DNA from 3 places in the Pseudomonas sp. TE4620 genome. Region 1 is predicted to be linked to each of the others. Evidence: riboswitches for the same ligand, from Rfam matches in the RefSeq annotation. Region 1 holds a riboswitch; each other region holds the start of a gene.
The links. A riboswitch is a leader RNA that binds a small molecule or an ion and turns the genes downstream of it on or off. The one in region 1 is predicted to bind cobalamin.
Positions count from the first base shown of each region.

Region 2: another riboswitch for cobalamin. It lies ahead of ACZ9A3_RS05600 ((2Fe-2S) ferredoxin domain-containing protein); the one in region 1 lies ahead of cobW (cobalamin biosynthesis protein CobW).
Region 3: another riboswitch for cobalamin. It lies ahead of cobO (cob(I)yrinic acid a,c-diamide adenosyltransferase); the one in region 1 lies ahead of cobW (cobalamin biosynthesis protein CobW).

Region 1 covers NZ_JBWBQO010000001.1:2,383,097-2,386,359, forward strand. The annotation lists gene cobN (cobaltochelatase subunit CobN) at 1-611, opposite strand, end outside; gene cobW (cobalamin biosynthesis protein CobW) at 615-1,682, opposite strand; cobalamin riboswitch at 1,779-1,977, opposite strand; cobalamin riboswitch at 2,037-2,263, shown strand; gene ACZ9A3_RS11260 (CbtB domain-containing protein) at 2,362-2,547, shown strand; gene ACZ9A3_RS11265 (CbtA family protein) at 2,559-3,251, shown strand; gene ACZ9A3_RS11270 (cobalamin biosynthesis protein) at 3,254-3,263, shown strand, end outside.
Region 2 covers NZ_JBWBQO010000001.1:1,181,498-1,184,760, forward strand. The annotation lists gene ctlX (citrulline utilization hydrolase CtlX) at 1-401, opposite strand, end outside; gene ACZ9A3_RS05595 (ABC transporter substrate-binding protein) at 535-1,467, opposite strand; gene ACZ9A3_RS05600 ((2Fe-2S) ferredoxin domain-containing protein) at 1,464-1,850, opposite strand; cobalamin riboswitch at 1,957-2,160, opposite strand; gene ACZ9A3_RS05605 (sigma-54-dependent Fis family transcriptional regulator) at 2,166-3,263, opposite strand, start outside.
Region 3 covers NZ_JBWBQO010000001.1:3,704,660-3,707,922, forward strand. The annotation lists gene ACZ9A3_RS17130 (cobyrinate a,c-diamide synthase) at 1-981, opposite strand, end outside; gene cobO (cob(I)yrinic acid a,c-diamide adenosyltransferase) at 978-1,589, opposite strand; cobalamin riboswitch at 1,752-1,975, opposite strand; gene ACZ9A3_RS17140 (hypothetical protein) at 2,123-2,701, shown strand; gene ACZ9A3_RS17145 (PQQ-dependent sugar dehydrogenase) at 2,770-3,263, shown strand, end outside.

The sequences.
Region 1 (3,263 bases):
ATCGGCACCACCGGCTGCTCGACCTGCCACTCGCCGAACCAGTCCTGCAGCGCCGCAGCGGCCTTGCGCGGGTGGTACACCGCGGTGCGCGGCAATTGCTGCGGCGCGCTCCACGGGTAGTCGCGCTGCAGGTACTGGCTGGCCAGGCAGTTGAACAGGTTCAGGGCATTGGCCTTGCCGCCCTGGCGCAAAAAGTGCCAGAGCCGTTCGGCCTGCTCGGCCGGCACCGTGCTCAGGCGGGTCAGCTCCGGGTCAGGGCGGTCGTCGCCGGGCACCAGGATCAGCTGCACGCCGCGGGCGGCCAGTTCCAGCAGTTGCTCCACGCCATAGCGCCAGTAACCGACGCCGCCGTGCAGCGACACCAGGATGACCTTGGCATGGCGCAGCACCTGGTCGACATACAGGTCGACCGAGGCATGATTCTGTACCTGCATGGGGTTGGCCAGACGCAGGCTGGGGAAATCCTCGGGCAGCTGCTGGGCGGTTTCGGCCAGCAGCGCCAGGTGCGAGTCACCGCTGCAGAGGATTACCAGCTCGGCCGGGGTCTGGCCGAGGTCGGCAATGCTGTCGTCCGGTACAAAACCACCGGGCTGGGTCCGCAGCAGGTGCATGGGTCAAGCGCCCAGGGCGGCGCGCAGGCTCGCTTGCAGCTGCGGCGCATCCAGCTCCTGGCCGATCAGCACCAGGCGCGTGGTGCGCGGCTCTTCGCTGCGCCAGGCGCGGTCGAAGTGCTTGTCGAAACGGGTGCCTACGCCCTGGATCAGCAGGCGCATCGGCTTGCCCGGGATCGCCGCAAAACCTTTGACCCGCAGGATGCCATGTTGCACCACCAGTTGGGTCAGGGCGTCGAGCAGCAGGCTTTCGTCGGCTTGCGGCAGCTCGATGGAGATCGAGTCGAAGGCGTCGTGGTCATGGTCGTCGTGATCGTCACCGTCGTGGTGCGAGTCGTGGTGGGTGCGGCGGCCATCGATGTGCGCCTCGGATTCGGCACCCAGGCCCAGCAACACTTCCAGCGGCAGGCGGCCGCTGCTGGCTTCGATCACCTTGACCGCCGGCGGCAGCTCTTCTTCGACTTCGGCGCGAACCTTGGCCAGATCGTCGGCGGCGATCAGGTCGGCCTTGTTCAGCACCACCAGGTCGGCGCTGGCCAGCTGGTCGGCGAACAGCTCGTGCAGTGGCGATTCGTGGTCAAGGTTGGGGTCGAGCTTGCGCTGCGCATCGACCTGCTCCGGGTAGGCGGCAAAGGTGCCGGCGGCAACAGCCGGGCTGTCGACCACGGTGATCACTGCATCAACGGTGCAGGCGTTACGGATTTCTGGCCACTGAAAGGCTTGTACCAGGGGCTTGGGCAGGGCCAGGCCGCTGGTTTCGATGAGGATGTGGTCGAGGTCGCCGCGACGCGCCACCAGCTCGCGCATCACCGGGAAGAACTCTTCCTGCACGGTGCAGCACAGGCAGCCGTTGGCCAGCTCATAGACGCGGCCGCTGGCCTCTTCTTCAGTGCAGCCGATGCTGCATTGCTTGAGGATTTCGCCGTCGATGCCCAGCTCGCCAAACTCGTTGACGATCACCGCGATGCGCCGCCCCTGGGCGTTGTCGAGCATGTGCCGCAGCAGCGTGGTCTTGCCCGAGCCGAGGAAGCCGGTAACGATGGTGACGGGGAGTTTGGCCAGTGTTTTCATTTCGATGCCCTTGGCAGGATGGCGGGCATGCGGGACGAGCGCCAAAGGTGTTGTGCACCTGGCCTGTTCGCCACCGGATCACCCCGCCCGGTTGAATGTCGGAAACTGTTCGAGGCAGGTCTCCTGGCTTGCATTGCACCGGCGCCGTGGCCAGTCGAACGACGCCTTCCCGCACGTGCTGCAGTGGCTGTGTCGAACCCTTCAATGCTTACAGTTGCGGGGGCAGCCGCGGCTTGAACCGCGTTCCCGTCTTAGCTTCGGCCAGCGCCGAAGAACCTCGAAGCGGCTAGGCTACGCAGTGCCCGGTGAGCGGTCAACTGCTGTCACGATTGACGCCTGCCCGCGCCCGTGATTTGCTAACGCCATTCGTTTGGGTGCCCCTTGAGGGTGAAACTGGGAAACCGGTGCGTCGTACGCTCTTTATAGGGTGTATGGCAAGTCCGGTGCTGCCCCCGCAACGGTAAGTGAGAAAAGCGTCAGAGCCACTGTGCCCGCTGTCTGGCATGGGAAGGTGACGCCTGTGGTGTGGCCTGCGGCCAACCCTCACCAGCCCGGAGACCGGCCCAACGCTTGACCGAACAAACCCGCGGTGGGCGGGCGCTGTTACAACCCCTGGGCGAACGCCGCGCAGGGGTTTGCTGCGCTTGCCTGTTGCCGACAACACCAAGAGGAAAGCGCCATGCGTACCAGTACCGCCATTAACCAAGCCGTTACCCCGTCAAGCCTCAGCCAGCGCCTGCTGGTTGCTGTCGGCGCCTCGCTGCTGGGCCTGTGCCTGGTGTACTTCGCCGGTTTCTCGCACATCGAAGCGGTGCACAACGCTGCCCACGATACCCGCCACAGCGCCGCCTTCCCTTGCCACTGAGTGCTGCCCCGATGATCAAGCGTATTGCCAGTACCGCAGGCTTTACCGGCCTGCTGGCCGCCCTGCTACTGACCCTGCTGCAAAGCTTCTGGGTCGCGCCGCTGATTCTCCAGGCGGAAACCTATGAAAGCGCCGCCCCTGCGCTCGAAGCGACCCATGAACATGCCGCCGGCACCGCCGAGCATCATCACGACAGCGAAGCCTGGTCGCCGCAAGACGGCTGGCAGCGTGTGCTGTCGACCACCGGTGGCAATCTGGTGGTGGCGGTTGGTTTCGCCCTGATCCTCGCCGCGCTCTACACCCTGCGCGCACCGAAAACCGTGATCAGCGGCGCGCTCTGGGGCCTGGGCGGCTTTGCCGTGTTCTGCCTGGCGCCGACCCTGGGCCTGCCACCGGAACTGCCGGGCACCGCAGCCGCCGACCTGGCCCAGCGCCAGGCCTGGTGGGTTGGCACCGCTGCCGCCACCGCCGTGGGCCTGGCCTTGATCGTGTTTGCCCACAACTGGCTGCTTAAGATAGTCGGCGCAGTCTTGCTGGTAGTGCCGCATGTGATTGGCGCGCCACAGCCGGAAGTGCACCAGATGCTCGCCCCAGAAGCCCTGGAAGCCGAGTTCAAGGTCGCCTCGCTGCTGACCAACGCCGCGTTCTGGCTGGCCCTGGGGCTGATCAGCGCCTGGCTGTACCGCCGTTCGAGTCAGGCCTGAGGATGCAGTTGT
Region 2 (3,263 bases), 1.2 Mb from region 1:
CCTTCCAGATACATACTCTGCTGTTCCAAGGGGCTCAGATCGATGGTCTGACGGACGGCGAAGCGCTCTTCAAGCACCTTGAGCACGCCCTTGCTGCGCTCCAGGCGGCGGTTCTGGCCCTCCATCGGGTAGAGCACCAGGCTGCCGTCGGCGTGGCTGCTCCACCAGTTGTTGGGGAAGATCGAATCAGGGGTGTGCGGCGCCGGGGTGTCCTGCACCACCAGCACTTCGACACCGTGCTGGCGCAGGGTATCGACGTAGCCATCGAACTCTTCCAGCGCTTTCTGCTGTGCCTGCTGCGGGTCGAGCAGGGCTTGCTGGAAACGGTTGTTGAGGGCGGTGTCCGGGTTGAAGGCGAACCGCGCCGGGCGGATCATCAAGACTGTATTTGTTGTTTGCATCGAGGCACGCATCCGGGGTTGGCTGTGTGCTTATTGTCGACGTGATCAAGGATAAATCCCGGCTGAAGCGCATTGGGTGCTCAGCCGGTAAAGCTGAAATAGTGGGTTTGGCAGCGGATTCTGCTGCGACGGGTCAAGGCCGCTGTTGCTTCAAGGCGCGCAGTTGGCGCGCCAGGGTCAGGGCGGTACGGGCGCTGTGTTCGCCGGGCACGATATGGCTGAAGGGCAGGTCGATCAGGCGGTCGTCGCGTACCGCGCGCAGGTGCGAAAGCGCCGGGTGTTTATGCAGGTAGGCGCGCTTGCCGGCGGCCGGCGACCACACCGCATCGGCAAGGATGATCACGTCAGGATCGGCGCGCAGCAGGCGCTCGGCATCCACCGTAACCCGGTTCAGCTCCACCTCGGCGTACAGGTTGCGCCCGCCTGCTGCGTCGATCAACTGGGTGATGAAACCGCGCTTGCCTTCGCTTTGCAGGCCGTTGACCTCGCTGTCGAGGTAGAACACCGACAGCGGCGGGCTGTGCCCGGCGATGGTTTTGGCGGCGGCCAGGTCCTGGCGCTGGCGGGTGATCAACTGGCTGGCCCGGGCCTCGCGCTGCAACAGGTGGCCGAGGCTGCGCAGGTCTTGTTCAATGGCGGCAAAGCCGTTTTCCGGCGCTGGCGCGCAGGCGTTTTCCAGAAGGTAGCTGGCGATGCCGTTGGCCTGCAGGGTGGTGCGCGGGGCGACCCCGTCGCGGTCACGAAAGGCGCTGGCAAAGCCGCCGACCAGCAGGTCGTAACCTTGGGCATAGACCACTTCGGTTGCCGGGTAGCGACGCGACAGCAGGGGGACGCCGCGATAGCGTCCGCTGGTCAGCGCCTGGGCGTCATCATCTATATAGCTGACGGCGGCCAGCGCCGGGCCGGCGTCCAGGGCCAGCAGCAGGTCGGCGGCGTGCTGGTTGAGGGCCAGGATGCGTTGCGGGCGCTCCTGTGGCAGTTGCCAGGTGTGTCCGCAGTTCTGATAGTCCAGGGCCATGGCGCTGCTGCTCAACAGGGCCAGCACGCTGGCGCCCAACCCCCTCATGAGCCCTGGCCGTTGAGCAGCAACTCGGGCACCGGTTGGCCGTCGATCAGGTGCACACGCACCAGGCGCTGAGCGTCTTCGGCGTTGGCTACCCGGTACCAGCAGCGGTCCGGATATACCGTCAGCACCGGGCCGAGGTTGCACGGGAACTGGCAATGGCTGCGGGTCAGCAGCACGCCGTCAGTGGTTTCGATGCGGTTGGCCACCAGCAGCTCGCGGCGCAGGACTTTCCACAGTGGCAGGGCACCGCGTTGTACGCAGCGCGGGCCGGTGCAGAGCATCACATGGCGGGTATGCTCGGGGATCTGCGACCACTCCGGCTTGCTCTGGATTTGCTCTTCGGCGAGGCGGCCGCGGCGACGTTTGGGGGTTGTTGCTGTCATGGACTTCTCGAAAAATATTCGCGAAGCGCACAGGAGGGCCCCGGCCAACACGCGCCAGGCAGCCGGCTCGTGCCCGCCCTCCGCAGGTTTGCCTAAGTGACTGCATGCAGTCGTGGGGCTTCAGGCCGGTCTCCGGGCTTGCGAGGCGTAAAGTCATTCGCCTTCCCGTGCCTGTGGGCACAGTGGCGTGTTGAATGCTTCACTCGCTTACCGTTGCGGGGGCAGCGCCGGACTGGTCGATAACGACGCACCGGCTTCCCGTTTCACCTGACGCACGGCGGCGGCAGGCACCTGAAACTGGCAGGCATCTGACCATCAGCCCAGGCGTTCGTCAACTGCGCCGGCATGGCCCTGGGTGTGCAGGCGCTTGTACAGGGTGGTGCGGCTGATGCCGAGGGCCCGGGCCAGGGCCGAGATATTGCCATTGAGGGCACGCAGGCGCTGGCCGAGATCGTCAGTGTTTGCCGGCGTGGCCAGCACTGGCGCGGCGGGCTTGGTCTCAGGCAGGTCGGCAAAGAAACTGTCGGGCAGGTGCTCCACGGCAATCGGCCGTTCGCCGGCCAACGCCAGGGCCACCTGCAGCACGCTGGCCAGTTGTCGCAGGTTGCCCGGCCAGGGATGCTGAAGCAGCAGTTCCAGCACTTTGCCGGGCAATTGCGTCGGTGCCCCCGGTTCGCGGTACTGCTGGTGGAGCTGTTCGATCAGGGCCAGGCGGTCGCTGCGTTCGCGCAGCGGTGGCAGCATCAGGCTCAGGCCGGCGATGCGGTAGTACAGGTCCTGGCGAAAATGACCCAGGCGCACCTGTTCGGCGAGGTTGTGGTTGGTCGCCGAGACCACGCGGATATCCACCGGCGTCGGTTCGCCGCTGCCCAGTGGCTGGATGCTGCGGGTTTGCAGAAAGCGCAGCAGGCGTGCCTGGGTGGGCAGCGGCATGTCGCCGATTTCGTCGAGAAACAAAATGCCATGGTCGGCCTTGCGGATCAGTCCGATGTTGCCCTTGTGGTGGGCGCCGGTGAACGCGCCTTTCTCGTAGCCGAACAGCTCCGACTCGACCAGCTCGGCCGGAATCGCCGCGCAGTTCACCGCAATCAATGGCTGCGTGGCGCGGCTACTGGCGCGGTGCAGGGCGGTGACAAAGACCTCCTTGCCGGCGCCGGTTTCGCCCTCGATCAACAGCGGGATGTCTTTTTCCAGCAGCAACCCGGCCTGGCGCAGGGCCTTGTCGATACGCGGATCGCAGCTTGGTTGCGGGCGGTTGAGCGCTGCTGCTGGTGATGCTGTGGGGGCATGCAGCAGGCAATGGAAGCGGTTGCGCCCGGCCACCTGCAGCGCAAATGGCTGGTCAGCCCGGTGGGCCAACAGTTGCGCCAGCGGCGTGCGGAACAACTGCTCCAGGTTCAGTTGCAGTGGGTT
Region 3 (3,263 bases), 1.3 Mb from region 1:
GTAGAGCATGCCGCCGCATTCGGCGAGCAAAGGCTTGCCGGCGTGGTGATGGGCGCGGATAGCCTCGAGCATCGGTGTGTTGGCCGCCAGCGCCTGGTGATGCAATTCGGGGTAACCGCCAGGCAGATACAAGCTGTCGGCTGGCGGCAAGCTTGTGTCATGCAGCGGCGAGAAAAACGCCAGCTGCGCGCCCATGGCCCGCAGCAGGTCGAGGTTGGCGCCATAGGTAAAGGCAAAGGCTTCGTCGCGGGCAACCGCAATGCGCACGCCTTGCAGCAACGGCTCGATGGCAAACTCGGTCGGCGCGGCAAAGCGCACCGCTGGCGGCAACGCCGCATCGCAACTGGCGCCCAGGGCCGCTGCGGCAGCATCCAGCCGCGCATCAAGGTCGTTCAGTTCACTGGCTTGCACCAGCCCCAGGTGACGGCTCGGCAATTCGATGCCGGTTTCTCGCGACAGCCCACCGTACCAGCGCAGCCCCTCGGTCAGGCTGCCTTCAAGCAACTGGGCATGGCGCAGGGTACCGACACGGTTGGCCAACACCCCGGCAAACGGCAGGTCCGGCTGATAGCGCGCCAGGCCCAGGGCCAGGGCGCCGAAGGTCTGGGCCATGGCGGTACCATCGATCACCGCCAGCACCGGCACGCCAAAATGCCGGGCCAGGTCGGCGCTCGATGGCGTGCCGTCGAACAGGCCCATGACCCCTTCGATGAGGATCAGGTCGGCCTCGCCCGCCGCCTCCCACAATAGCCGGCGGCTTTCCTGCTCGCCGACCATCCACAGGTCGAGCTGATACACCGGCGCACCACTGGCGCGCTCGAGGATCATCGGGTCAAGAAAGTCCGGGCCGCACTTGAATACGCGAACCTTGCGCCCCTGGTTGCGATGCAGGCGCGCCAGTGCGGCGGTCACCGTGGTCTTGCCCTGGCCGGAGGCCGGTGCGGCGATCAATACCGCCGGGCAATGGCGCGCATCACTCATAGTTCGACGCCCTTCTGGGCACGGATGCCGGCCTGGAAGGCGTGCTTGATCATGCCCATTTCGGTGACGGTGTCGGCCAGTTCGATCATTTCGTCTTTGGCCGCGCGACCGGTGACGATCACGTGCTGCATCGGCGGGCGAGCATGCAGGTCGCTGAGCACCTGGTCGAGGTCGAGGTAGCCGTGCTTGAGGGCGATGTTCAGTTCATCAAGCACCACGAAGGCGATCGACGGGTCCTGGAGCATCTGCCGCGACACTGCCCAGGCAGCTTCGGCGGCGGCGATGTCGCGCTGGCGGTCCTGGGTTTCCCAGGTAAAGCCCTCGCCCATCACGTGGTAGCGCACCTGCTCGGGAAAGCGCCGGAAGAACAGCTCTTCGCCAGTGCTGTTGCGGCCCTTGATGAACTGCACCACGCCGCACTGCATGCCGTGGCCCATGGCCCGGGCGAGCATGCCGAAGGCCGAACTGCTCTTGCCCTTGCCGTTGCCGGTAAGTACCAGCAGCAAGCCGCATTCGTTGGGCGAGTTGGCGATGCGCTCGTCGATCACGGCCTTTTTGCGCTGCATGCGCGCCAGGTGGCGTTCGTCGCGCTCGGTGGATTCAGTCATGAGGTTCTCCGCAAACCACTGTCGGCCGATCTCACCGAACGCAGCAGCCGACGGCTGCTCAGCGTATCGAAGGAACGGGCGTGACAGATGAATGGATATGGCAGACGGAAAACGCGCAGGGCTGCGGCACAGGCCGGAGGAACCGCGCATCACCCTCCGTGATGCCGTTGGCTGTTACAGGCCGGTCTCCGGGCTTGTGAGCGGGGCCATCGACACCCGGGGCTGCGCGCCTTCCCGGGCATGAATGCCCAGTGGCCCTGCACAGCCTTGACTCACCTACCGTTGCGGGGGCAGCGCCGGATTCGCGCGTTTTACGCGCCCACCGGCTTCCCTGTTTCACCCTGCCAGGCCATCGCCTGCAGAGCACCTGAAACAAGTCGCGAAGGTTAGAGGGTTGCACCCGGAGCGTCAATGAAAGGCGCTGCACTGGCCTGGATCAATGGCGCCTTTGTCATCTTGTGCAACACTGACTTCAGTGATATCAAATAGCCATACCTCGGCTGTACTCGATCACAACTATAAGGGAGAGCAGCATGCAAGGCCTGATCATCAATAATGCGCGCCTGGAGTTCCTGCGCCCGGCCCTGGAACGCTGGGTCGATTGCATCGACCGCTTCAACCAGACCCTCGGTGACGGTGAGGCGCCCTATTGGCACGGCGCCCAGGCCAACCTCGGGCTGCTCTCGGCCGCCGCCTGGCAGGCCGAGCTGGTGACCCTGCAGCAGCACCAGAGCAAGAAGCAGCGCGATGACGGCGATCGCGAAGGCCGCTGCGACCTGTACATCGCCAACCGCGAAGAGGCCGCCTACCTGCAGGCCAGCCAGCGCTGGCCACGCATCGCCAAGCTCGACCTGAATAACGCCCTGGGCGAAACTGTCCAGGCTGCTCGGCAAATTGCCGCGCCCAGCCAGCTTAAAGTCGCTGCGCTGTTCGCCAGCCCCTGGAAAGCCGGCCAGCACGCCAGCCCCGAAGAGCTGCAGGACCTGGTCGACGACCTGCAAAAGCATAACGCCTGCGCCATCGCCTGGTACTTTCCCTACGCCTACCGCAAGCTGCACAACGAAGCCGGCCAGTATCACCCCGGCATCGCCCTGTTGCTCAAGCAGGCCTGACCCGGGGAACCTCCCACCCCTGGCGTGCCTCTACTGGCAATAGCGGCCATCATTGCGAGGGAAACGACATGGGTATCAAGCCGATTGCACTGCTGCTGGCAGTGACTGCGGGGTTAAGCGGCTGCGGCGAGAACGCCCGCCTTGAGGTCAGCGACGGGGTCGGCCCGTCGCCGCAATTGCCCGAACCGAACAAGACCCTGATCCCCACCGTCAACATCGCCCCCGCCATTGGCTGGCCCCAGGGCATGACGCCCAAGGCCGCGCCCGGCACCCAGGTGGCGGCCTTCGCCGCAGGCCTGGACCACCCGCGCTGGCTCTATGCCCTGCCCAACGGCGACATCCTGGTGGCCGAAACCAATGCCCCGCCCAAACCCGATGACGGCAAGGGTATTCGCGGTTGGGTGATGGGCAAGGTCATGGACCGCGCCGGCGCCGGCGTGCCCAGCGCCAACCGCATCAGCCTGCTGCGCGACAGCGACCACGACGGCGTGGCGGAAACCCGCACGACGTTTATCGAGAACCTCAATTCACCGTTCGGCATGGCCCTGGTCGGCAATGACTT